Regions from separate parts of the Mesorhizobium sp. M1409 genome, predicted to be linked through region 2. Evidence: predicted binding sites of a transcription regulator. Region 2 holds the regulator's gene; the other holds the start of a gene.
The links. Region 2 encodes LexA, which represses DNA repair genes until DNA is damaged. Its sites were predicted from a motif close to TGTTCNNNNTGTGTTCNG; they were not measured.
Positions count from the first base shown of each region.

Region 1: the regulator LexA is predicted to act here: its motif matches at 2,398-2,415, upstream of uvrA (excinuclease ABC subunit UvrA).

Region 1 is NZ_JAMYKV010000041.1:8,158-13,442, reverse strand. It holds gene NKG99_RS25880 (ArsR/SmtB family transcription factor) at 24-338, shown strand; gene NKG99_RS25875 (SRPBCC family protein) at 335-844, shown strand; gene NKG99_RS25870 (ATP-dependent Clp protease proteolytic subunit) at 868-1,473, shown strand; gene NKG99_RS25865 (hypothetical protein) at 1,558-1,851, shown strand; gene uvrA (excinuclease ABC subunit UvrA) at 2,566-5,285, shown strand, end outside.
Region 2 is NZ_JAMYKV010000035.1:29,143-34,427, forward strand. It holds gene NKG99_RS23775 (ComEC/Rec2 family competence protein) at 1-2,390, shown strand, start outside; gene lexA (transcriptional repressor LexA) at 2,387-3,139, opposite strand; gene kynU (kynureninase) at 3,585-4,832, opposite strand; gene kynA (tryptophan 2,3-dioxygenase) at 4,915-5,285, opposite strand, start outside.

The DNA.
Region 1 (5,285 bases), on a different contig from region 2:
AAGTATCCACTTATGCTTTTGTCATGATCGAAGCAGAGATTTTCCGGGCCCTGGCCGACCCGACGCGCCGCGCCGTCTTTGAGCGGCTCGCCGCTGGTGAAATGACGGTATCGGAATTGCGCACCGGCATGACGGTGTCGCAACCGGCGGTGTCACAGCATCTGGCGGTGCTGCGCGGCGCCGGCCTGGTGGTCGAACGACGTGCCGGCCGCAATGCTTTTTACCGCGCCGATCCGCAGGGGCTCGCCCCCTTGCTCTCCTGGATCGAACGCTACCGGACCTTCTGGCCGGAACGCATCGAAAGATTGAAGGCGGTTTTGAAGGACATGGACCAATGACGAACGTTCGATCGATGAAAGCCGACCAAAACCATCGCGAGATCTCTCCCGATGCGATCGAGTTCGAGTACGACCTTGCCGAGCCGCCGGAAAAGGTGTGGCGGGCCCTGACCGTGCCGGAGCTGCTCGCCGCATGGATGATGCCGAACGACATCAGGCCGGAGACCGGCAATCGTTTTGCCTTCGCCGGGCCGGATGCGGCGATCGAATGCGAAATCCTCGACGCCGAGCCGGAGAAGCTGCTGCGCTATTCCTGGCGGGAGCAGCCAGGCGACGCCGCGCGGCAGGATCGCCTCGACGGCCCGTTGGACAGCATTGTCACCTTCACACTTGCCCGAACCGTTTCCGGCGGCACCCATCTGCGCATCGTCCATGACGGCTTCGCCCGCAAGGCAATGCCCGCTGTCGCCATGGCGTGCGCTAGCTGCCGGCTTTCGCTCGACGCCAACGGTACACGCAAGCCGATCGCCGCAAACACGCTTCGCCGCTTGCTGCGCGCAGCCTGAACAAGGACAATGGAGAGAAGATCATGAGCGGTGTTGCCAGTCTGGTGCCGATGGTAATCGAGCAATCGAGCCGCGGCGAACGCGCCTTCGACATTTTCTCGCGGCTGCTGCGCGAGCGCATCGTCTTCATCAATGGCGAGATCAACGACGACATCTCGGCGCTGGTCTGCGCGCAGTTGCTGTCGCTGGAATCGGACAATCCCGACAAGGAGATCTCGCTCTATATCAACTCGCCGGGCGGCGTGGTGACCAGCGGCTTCGCCATCTACGACACGATGCAATACATCAGCTGCCCGGTGTCGACCGTGTGCATGGGCTTTGCCGCCTCGATGGGTTCTTTCCTGCTGATGGCGGGCACACCGGGGCGTCGTATCTCGCTGCCGAACGCCACCATCCTGCTGCATCAGCCGCTGGGCGGGTTCCAGGGCCAAGCCTCCGACATCCAGCGCCATGCCGAGCGCATCGTCCAGACGAAACGGCACATGGCCGGGCTCTATGCGCAGCATTGCGGACGCACCTATGAGGAGGTCGAACGCACGCTGGACCGCGACCACTTCATGACCGCCCGCGAGGCCCAGACCTGGGGCATCGTCGACCACGTTTTCGACACGCGAAAAAAGGCGGCATAAAGCCAGGCCCGGCTTCCTGCCGGCTTTCGAAGATTTGATGATGCCGGTCTGGTCCCGTCGCCGGCACGCCACTATAGTCCTGGGATGATCGACACTCATCCACCCAGAACATTGCACCGTGTCATCGCCGTTGTAGCGCTCGTGTGCCTTTCGAGCGGCACGGCCTTCGCCGGCGACAGCTCGGCGCAGGCGCAAAAAGGCGCCCTGCCCGGCGTGGCCGGCGACTATCGCATCGCCAAGCCGGCTCCCGAACCCGACGATGCATATCCCGGCAACGGCAACGGCCAGTTCAAGATCGGCGATACGGATGTCAGGATTTCCGGCAGCATTACCGTCGATCTCGGAGCCGGCTCAATCGGGCAGCCCCGCCACCGATAGTGGTGCCGGCGTGCTGCGCTGGCATATCGCCAACAAGACATCCGCACATAAAACGGCCCCGCCGTGCTTTGCGCAAACGGACGGGGCCTTTTTGGATCTAAAATCCAACTTCTACCGGGGGCGTACTGCCGGCACAAGATTTCGGATGCAACGCGGCGTCAGCCGACGATCCGACTGCAGTCTCTGATTTTTACGGGGTATGGCAGGTCACGGTTTGTCGGGTGGCGCAAACGCTAAACCCTGGCACTTATGCCTGCCGCCGCTCCAGTAACGACTGGAACCCTGTGGGACGATCCGGTGGCGTCATAGCTCCGCTCCTTTTTGTCCATTGCGACGTTGTCGTCCGAAGCACAAATCGCTAATGCCTGCGGCATCTCGCAGGCCGCCTCTGGGCGGCGAGACCATCGAAAGACGGCCGGCTTCGTTGACTGCCGAAGCTTGCCTCCAGGAGCCGGCGCCCGTCAAGCTTCAATAGCCGGTTACCGAAAAATGTGATCGTCGGGAGGTTACGTGCAAGTCAGTTTTTGCACAGCTTTGTCAGGAGCGTGTTCGGTCTTTGTTCTTTCTACTTGCCCGTTCACGCGAAAGACGCTTAAACGGCTTTTGTCGGGAATTGTGGCGTCTCTCGACGTGGCGGCAAAACTACCTACATAGGGGATGGCTGGGAAAACCCGCCATTCCAGGAAATTCCAGATTCTGAGGCGGCGACCGGCGATGGCCGACCATAAATATCTTTCCATTCGCGGGGCGCGCGAACACAATCTGAAGAATGTCGATCTCGACCTGCCGCGTGACAGCCTGATTGTCATGACCGGCCTGTCGGGTTCCGGCAAGTCGTCGCTTGCCTTCGACACCATCTATGCCGAAGGCCAGCGCCGCTATGTCGAAAGCCTTTCGGCCTACGCCCGGCAATTCCTCGAAATGATGCAGAAGCCTGACGTCGACCAGATCGACGGCCTGTCGCCTGCCATCTCGATCGAGCAGAAGACCACCTCGAAGAACCCGCGTTCGACGGTCGGCACCGTCACCGAGATCTACGACTATATGCGCCTGTTGTTCGCGCGCGTCGGCATCCCCTATTCGCCGGCCACCGGCCTGCCGATCGAGAGTCAGACGGTTTCGCAGATGGTCGACCGCGTGCTGGCGGTCGAGGAAGGCACGCGCCTGTTCATCCTGGCGCCGATGGTGCGCGGCCGCAAAGGCGAGTACCGCAAGGAACTGCTGGAACTGCAGAAGAAGGGCTTTCAACGCGTCAAGGTCGACGGCGTCTTCTACGAGATCGCCGACGTGCCGGCGCTGGACAAGAAGTACAAGCACGACCTCGACGTCGTCGTCGACCGCATCGTCGTGCGCGGCGATCTGGCGACGCGGCTCGCCGACTCCATCGAAACGGCGCTGAAGCTGGCCGATGGGTTGGCGGTAGCCGAATTCGCCGACAAGCCGCTCGACTCCAGCCAGACCGGCGAGGATTCGGTCAACAAGTCGAAGAACGAGACGCATGAGCGCATCCTGTTCTCGGAAAAATTTGCTTGCCCGGTCTCCGGCTTCACCATTCCGGAAATCGAACCGCGCCTGTTCTCGTTCAACAACCCGTTCGGTGCCTGCCCGACCTGCGACGGTCTCGGCAGCCAGCGCGCCATCGATGGCAATCTGATCGTGCCGGACGAAAACATCTCGCTGCGCGACGGCGCCGTCAGCCCGTGGGCTAAGTCGACCTCGCCCTATTATGCACAGACGCTGGAGGCGCTGGGCAAGGCTTATGGCTTCAAGCTCGGCGACAAGTTCAGGGATCTGACCGAAGAGGCAAAGGAAGCCATCCTGCGCGGCACCGGAGAGCGCGAGATCACCTTCCAGTATGATGACGGCCTGCGCTCCTACAAGACAACCAAGACGTTCGAAGGCGTCATCCCCAATCTCGAGCGCCGCTGGAAGGAGACCGAATCCGCCTGGATGCGCGAGGAGATCGAGCGCTTCATGTCGGCCACGCCCTGCCCGGTCTGCAAGGGCTACCGCCTGAAGCCCGAGTCGCTTGCGGTGAAGATCGCCGGCAGGCACATCGGCGAAGTCACCGAACTTTCGATCCGCAAGGCCGACCAGTGGTTCACCGACCTGCCCGCGTCGCTCAACGACAAGCAGAACGAGATCGCGGTGCGCGTGCTCAAGGAGATCCGCGAGCGGCTGCGCTTCCTCAACGATGTCGGGCTCGATTATCTGACGCTGTCGCGCAATTCGGGCACGCTGTCCGGCGGTGAGAGCCAGCGCATCCGGCTGGCGTCGCAGATCGGCTCCGGCCTCACCGGCGTGCTCTATGTGCTGGACGAGCCGTCGATCGGTCTGCATCAGCGCGACAATGCGCGCCTGCTCGATACGCTCAAGCACCTGCGCGACATCGGCAACACGGTGATCGTCGTCGAGCATGACGAGGACGCCATCCTGCATGCAGACTATGTCGTCGACATGGGCCCGGCCGCCGGCATCCACGGCGGCGAGATCATTGCCCAGGGCACGCCGCAGCAAGTCATGGCCAACCCCAATTCGATCACCGGCAAATATTTGTCGGGCGCGCTCGAAGTGGCGACGCCCGGCGTGCGCCGCGAGGCGAAGAAGAACCGGCGCCTGAAGATCGTCGGCGCGCGCGGCAACAATCTGAAGAACGTCACCGCCGAAATCCCCCTCGGCACCTTCACCGCCGTCACCGGCGTGTCGGGCGGAGGCAAGTCGACCTTCCTGATCGAGACGCTGTTCAAGGCCGCCTCGCGCCGCATCATGGGCTCGCGCGAGCACCCGGCCGATCATGATCGCATCGAGGGCCTCGAATTCCTCGACAAGGTCATCGACATCGACCAGTCGCCGATCGGCAGGACCCCGCGCTCCAATCCGGCCACCTATACCGGCGCCTTCACGCCGATCCGCGACTGGTTCGCGGGCCTTCCCGAGGCCAAGGCGCGTGGCTATCAGCCCGGCCGCTTCTCGTTCAACGTCAAGGGCGGGCGCTGCGAAGCCTGTCAGGGCGACGGTGTCATCAAGATCGAGATGCACTTCCTGCCCGACGTCTACGTCACCTGCGACGTCTGTCACGGCAAGCGCTACAACAGAGAGACGCTCGATGTCCTGTTCAAGGGCAAGTCGATCGCCGACGTGCTCGACATGACCGTCGAGGAAGGCGTCGACTTCTTCGCCGCAGTGCCCGGTGTGCGCGACAAGCTCGATACGCTGAAACAGGTCGGCCTCGGCTACATCCATATCGGCCAGCAGGCGACGACGCTGTCGGGCGGCGAGGCGCAGCGCATCAAGCTCGCCAAGGAACTGTCGCGCAAGGCGACCGGCAAGACGCTCTACATCCTGGACGAGCCGACCACCGGCCTGCACTTCCACGACGTCGCCAAGCTGTTGGAAGTGCTGCACGAACTGGTCGACCAGGGCAACACGGTGGT
Region 2 (5,285 bases):
CGCCGCTGCCGGCTTCATTGCCGCCGCCATCGCCCCTCGTGCCGGATCCCGGCAAGGCGCCGTTGCAAACGGATGCCCCCGCCCCGGTTCCAGCTGCCGAAGCCAGCAGGATCGTGCGCGTGCGCCGGCAAATCGGCCGGATTTCGCTGCCGCGCCTGCGCCATGGCGTGACCATGGCGGCGGGCCTGGAACTCGACCGAGGCGTGGCCTTCCTGCTGGTGCCGGTCTGCCTGGCGAGCGGGGCGATCGGCTATTTTTCGCTGGCGGCGGAACCTGGCTTCGCAAAGCCTGTCGCAGTTGTCATCTTGGCGGGGCTGTTTGCGCTGGTCTCGCGTTCCTGGCCGAAAACCCATCTGTGCTTCATGGCGGCACTTTTGTGCGCGTTCGGCCTGCTCACCGCAAAGGTCGAGACATGGCGGGCGGGAACGCAGATGCTGGGCTCGGAAATCTCGACGCAAGTGACCGGCCGCGTCGTTTCGCTCGACCGGATGGAGAGCGGTCGTATCCGGCTGACCATCGACGTCACATCGACCGCAAGGCCGAAACTGCGCTATGCGCCGGAGCGGGTGCGACTTTCGGCGCGAAAGATCCCGGCGGACGTGATCGCCGGCTCCCTGATCACTGGATATGCCAAGCTGTTGCCGCCGACCGGGCCTGTGCGGCCGGACAGCTACGACTTCTCCTTCGACAGCTATTTCGCCGGCATCGGCGGCAGCGGGTTCTTTCTCGGCAATCCAAAACTTATCGTCACCGATGACGGCGACATGCCGCTATCGGACCGCCTTTCCTCGGGGATAGAAAAAGCCCGTGAAGCGATTGCCGACCACATCAGGGGCAGCGTCGGTGGCGCCGAGGGCGAGATCGCGGCGGCGCTGATCGTCGGCGTGCGCGCCGGCATTCCCGATGACATCAACGAAGCTATGCGGCGTACCGGCATCTACCACATCATCTCCATTTCCGGACTGCATATGGCGCTCGTCGCCGGCACCATCATGGGGTTGCTGCGCGGCGCCTTCGCCTTGTTTCCGGACTTTTCCGCGCGTCGTCCGGTCAAGAAATACGCCGCCGTCGCGGCACTGTTCTCGATCGCCGCCTATCTCATCATCTCAGGCATCGTCGTCGCCGCCGAGCGCAGCTTCATCATGCTGGCGGTGATGCTGATTGCCGTGCTGTTCGATCGGGCGGCACTCACCATGCGCAATCTAGCAATTTCGGCGATCGCCGTCATCGTGGTGTCGCCGCATGAAGTGGTCGGCCCGAGTTTTCAGATGTCCTTCGCCGCAACCGCGGCGCTGGTCGGCGCCTATGCCGGCTGGTCGGAGCATCGTGCGGGAAAGACGAGACCACCGCCGCCAAAGCGGTCGCTGCCTGGTTTCCTGACGCGAAAATTCCTGCTGGCGGCAGGCGGCCTTTCCATGACTTCCATCATCGCCGGCGGCGCCACTGCGCTGTTTGCCATCTGGCATTTTCAGCGTGTGTCGCCGCTCAGCCTGTTCGCCAATCTGGCGATCATGCCGATCGTATCACTGGTCGTCATGCCTTTCGCCGTCCTCAGCGCACTGGCGATGCCATTCGGCGCCGACGGCCCCTTTCTTTATGTAATGGGCAAAGGCCTGACGGCGATGATCGCGATGTCCGGATGGATTTCCGAGCGTTCGCCAGTCGACGCAATCGGCTTGATTTCGCAGCAGTCTGTCCTTCTGGTGGCGATTGCCCTTGTCATCGCGACGATGGCGACGACATGGCTGCGGCTGGCAGCTCTTCCTTTCGCGCTTGCCGGCCTGCTGACGGTCTCGGACACGCGCGCACCCGACGTGCTGATCTCGGAGGACGCAAGGCTGGTTGCGTTGCCGATCGGCGGCGGCGAACTCGCGGTCAGCCGGGCCAGGCCGAACGAATTCACCGTCGACAACTGGAAGCGTGCGCTGACATCCGAAAGCATCATCGTGCCGGAGGTGTTCGACGAAGGCGACGGTCAATTCGACGTCGCTGATGCGGCTGAAATGCCGCCGGGAGCACCGTTCTATTGCACTTCAGGCGTTTGCGTCGCCAGGCATCCGTCCGGCGCGTTCATTGCCTATGTCGAGGACCGAAAAGACACCTGGAAAGCCTGTGGTTTCGCCGACCTGATCGTCATCAATGACGCGACGGCCTATGACGCCTGTCACAACCCGCTGGTTCTCGTTATCACCAAACGGCAACTGGCCCGCAAAGGCAGTGCTGCCGTCTTCTTCGATCGCCAATCGGCGACCGCGCCGGCGACAATCAGCTTCGCCGTGGACAGGCCATATCGGCCCTGGCACGCGCAACGCAAGTTTTCACGCGAGGCGAGGGGACTGCCGCCCTTCAAGAGACCCGAGAAGCCAGTCGTTGAACCGCAGCTGCCTTAGTAGCGGCGGATCAGGCCAACGAGCTTGCCCTGCACCTTGACCCTGTCTGGCCCGAAAATACGGGTTTCATAGGCCGGATTGGCGGCTTCGAGAGCAATCGAGGCGCCCTTGCGGCGGAACCGCTTCAGCGTCGCTTCCTCTTCATCCACCAGCGCCACGATGATCTCGCCAGGGCTCGCCGTATCGGCATTGCGGATGATGACGGTGTCGCCGTCGAAGATGCCGGCCTCGATCATCGAGTCGCCCTTGACCTCCAGCGCATAGTGCTCGCCGCCCATGATCATGTCTGGCGGCACCGAGATCGAATGCGTCTGGTGCTGGATGGCATCGATCGGCACACCGGCGGCGATGCGCCCCATCACGGGGATCGACACGGCGGCGACCACGTCGTCGTCATTGCCTGCTGAAGACATCCGCGAAGACGCTGGCCTGATCTGCCGGCCAAGGCCGCCCTGGCCGAGACTGGCCTGACCAAGACTGCCCTGGATGACGCTTGGAGAGAACTTCTTTGCCGCGTTGAGGCCGGGTGCGATCGAGTCCGGCAGCCGCAGCACTTCCAGCGCGCGTGCCCGGTTGGGCAGCCGGCGAATGAAGCCGCGCTCTTCCAGTGCCGTGATCAAACGATGAATCCCGGATTTGGAGGCAAGGTCGAGCGCCTCCTTCATCTCGTCGAAGGATGGCGGAATGCCGCTTTCCTTCAGGCGTTCATGGATGAACATCAGCAGTTCGTGTTGCTTGCGCGTCAGCATGGCGGCCCCCAGGGTACCTGAAACCAGAATCGGAAAAACAAACCCAGAACAAACACTATCTGTTCCAGTTGTGTTCCGCAACTGTTTAAAGTTTAATGAATTTATTAAGGGGGTCGAAATTATTGGCGCTCGCCAGCGGGCCTCGTCGACGGCTGTATGCCGTCACAATGCGCTTGCCGGCATTGAAATTGTTATGGTTAATGGGCTGTGGCCCACCCTTGGCTCAAGCCTGGCATGAGCTGCCCATGGATCCGCGACGGGCGCATTTCCAGCTTTCCGGGCGTTCGTTTGCCGTGAACGAAACGAAGCCAAAATGCCAACCTTGGTTAATCTATTGCAGCCTGCGCTGGCTACCAGCGGCGAACGCATTCGCGAGCCGAAAAATTCGTCCTCCGTCATCCGACCTGGGGGCAAGACGCGACGACAGATCGTCGGGACGGCCGCGTCAGGTTACGGCCTCCTTGACGGCGAAACGCTGGTCCTTCCATGCACTCGTGCGCAGAATGTCTTCCAGCACCTCGACCGCCAGCCACACGTCCTTGTAGCCGACATAGAGCGGCGTAAATCCGAAACGGATGGTTGACGGCGCGCGGAAGTCACCGATCACGCCGCGCTCGATCAGCGCCCGCATGATTTGATAGCCATGATCGTGAAGGAACGACACCTGGCTGCCGCGCCTGGTCGCGTCGCGAGTGCTCTCCAGCGTGAGACCATAGGCGCCGCACTTCGCTTCGACGAGCTGGATGAACAGTTCGGTCAGCGCGACGCTCTTCTTTCGCAATGCCGCCATGTCGACGTCGTTCCAGATGGCAAGCGCGCCTTTGAGCGCCCGCATCGACAGGACCGGCTGCGTGCCGCACAGAAAGCGGCGGATACCGGTGCCGGCAACATAACCCCGTTCGAAGGCAAAGGGCCGTGCATGCCCCCACCAGCCGCTGAGTGGCTGGCTGATCTCGCCGTGGTGGCGCTGGGCGGCATAGATGAAGGCTGGCGCGCCCGGACCGCCGTTGAGGTACTTGTAGGTGCAGCCGACAGCGAAATCAGCATTTGCATGATCGAGCTCGACCGGCAGAGCGCCCGCGGTGTGGCAGAGATCCCAAACGATCAGCGCTCCGGCCGCATGAGCCTTGCGCGTCAGCGCCGTCATGTCGCGCAGTTCACCGGATTTGTAATTGACGTGGTTGACCAGCACCACCGCGACGCTTTCGTCGATCAGCTCTTCGATGGTTGGCGCGTCGACGCCCGCGAGGCGCAGCAAGGCGCCATCCCGGGTCGAGGCCACGCCTTCGGCGATGTACAGGTCGGTGGGAAAACTGTCACCCTCGGCGACGATGGCCAACCGGCCGGGCCGCATCTCCATCGCCGCATGCAACACCTTGTAGATGTTGGTCGACGTCGTGTCGCAGACGACGGTCTGGCCGGCCGCGGCTCCGATCAGACGTCCAAGCTGATCGCCGAGTTCGATCGGCATCTCGAACCATCCGGCTGTATTCCAGGCCCGGATGAGATCCTGGGCCCATTCCTGGGCCGCCGCTTGCTGCAGCTCGCCGAAAACGGCATGTGATGCCGCCCCAAGTGAATTGCCGTCGAGATAGATCACCCCCTCCGGCAAAATGTAACGATCGCGCATGGCACGCAGCGGATCCGTGGCATCCATCGCTTCGATCGCAGCGAGATCAGGAATTCCACTCATGGTCGTTCAGTCCTCGGTTGTTCGCGAAGGGTTCCCGCTGCAAGCGCGTCCCCTCGGTGTGCCTGTTCTCATTTCGATGATGTCAGAGCCGGGTGCGGACCGTCCACAGCTCCGGGAACAGCACGACCTCGAGCATCTTCTTCAGGTACGAAGCACCCGACGTGCCGCCGGTGCCGCGTTTCAGGCCGATGATGCGCTCGACCGTGGTGACATGATTGAAGCGCCAACGGCGGAAATAGTCCTCGAAGTCGACCAGCTTCTCGGCCAGTTCGTAGAACATCCAGTAGCGCTGCGGGTCGCGGTAGATGGTCTGCCAGGCGACCAGGACCTCTTCATTCTCGGTTCGCGTCTCACGCCAGTCCGTGCGCCTGGCATCAGCGCCGATATCGAATCCGTTGCGCGCCAGGAGCAGCAGCGCTTCGTCGTAGAGCGACGGCTCCGCCAGGATCGCCT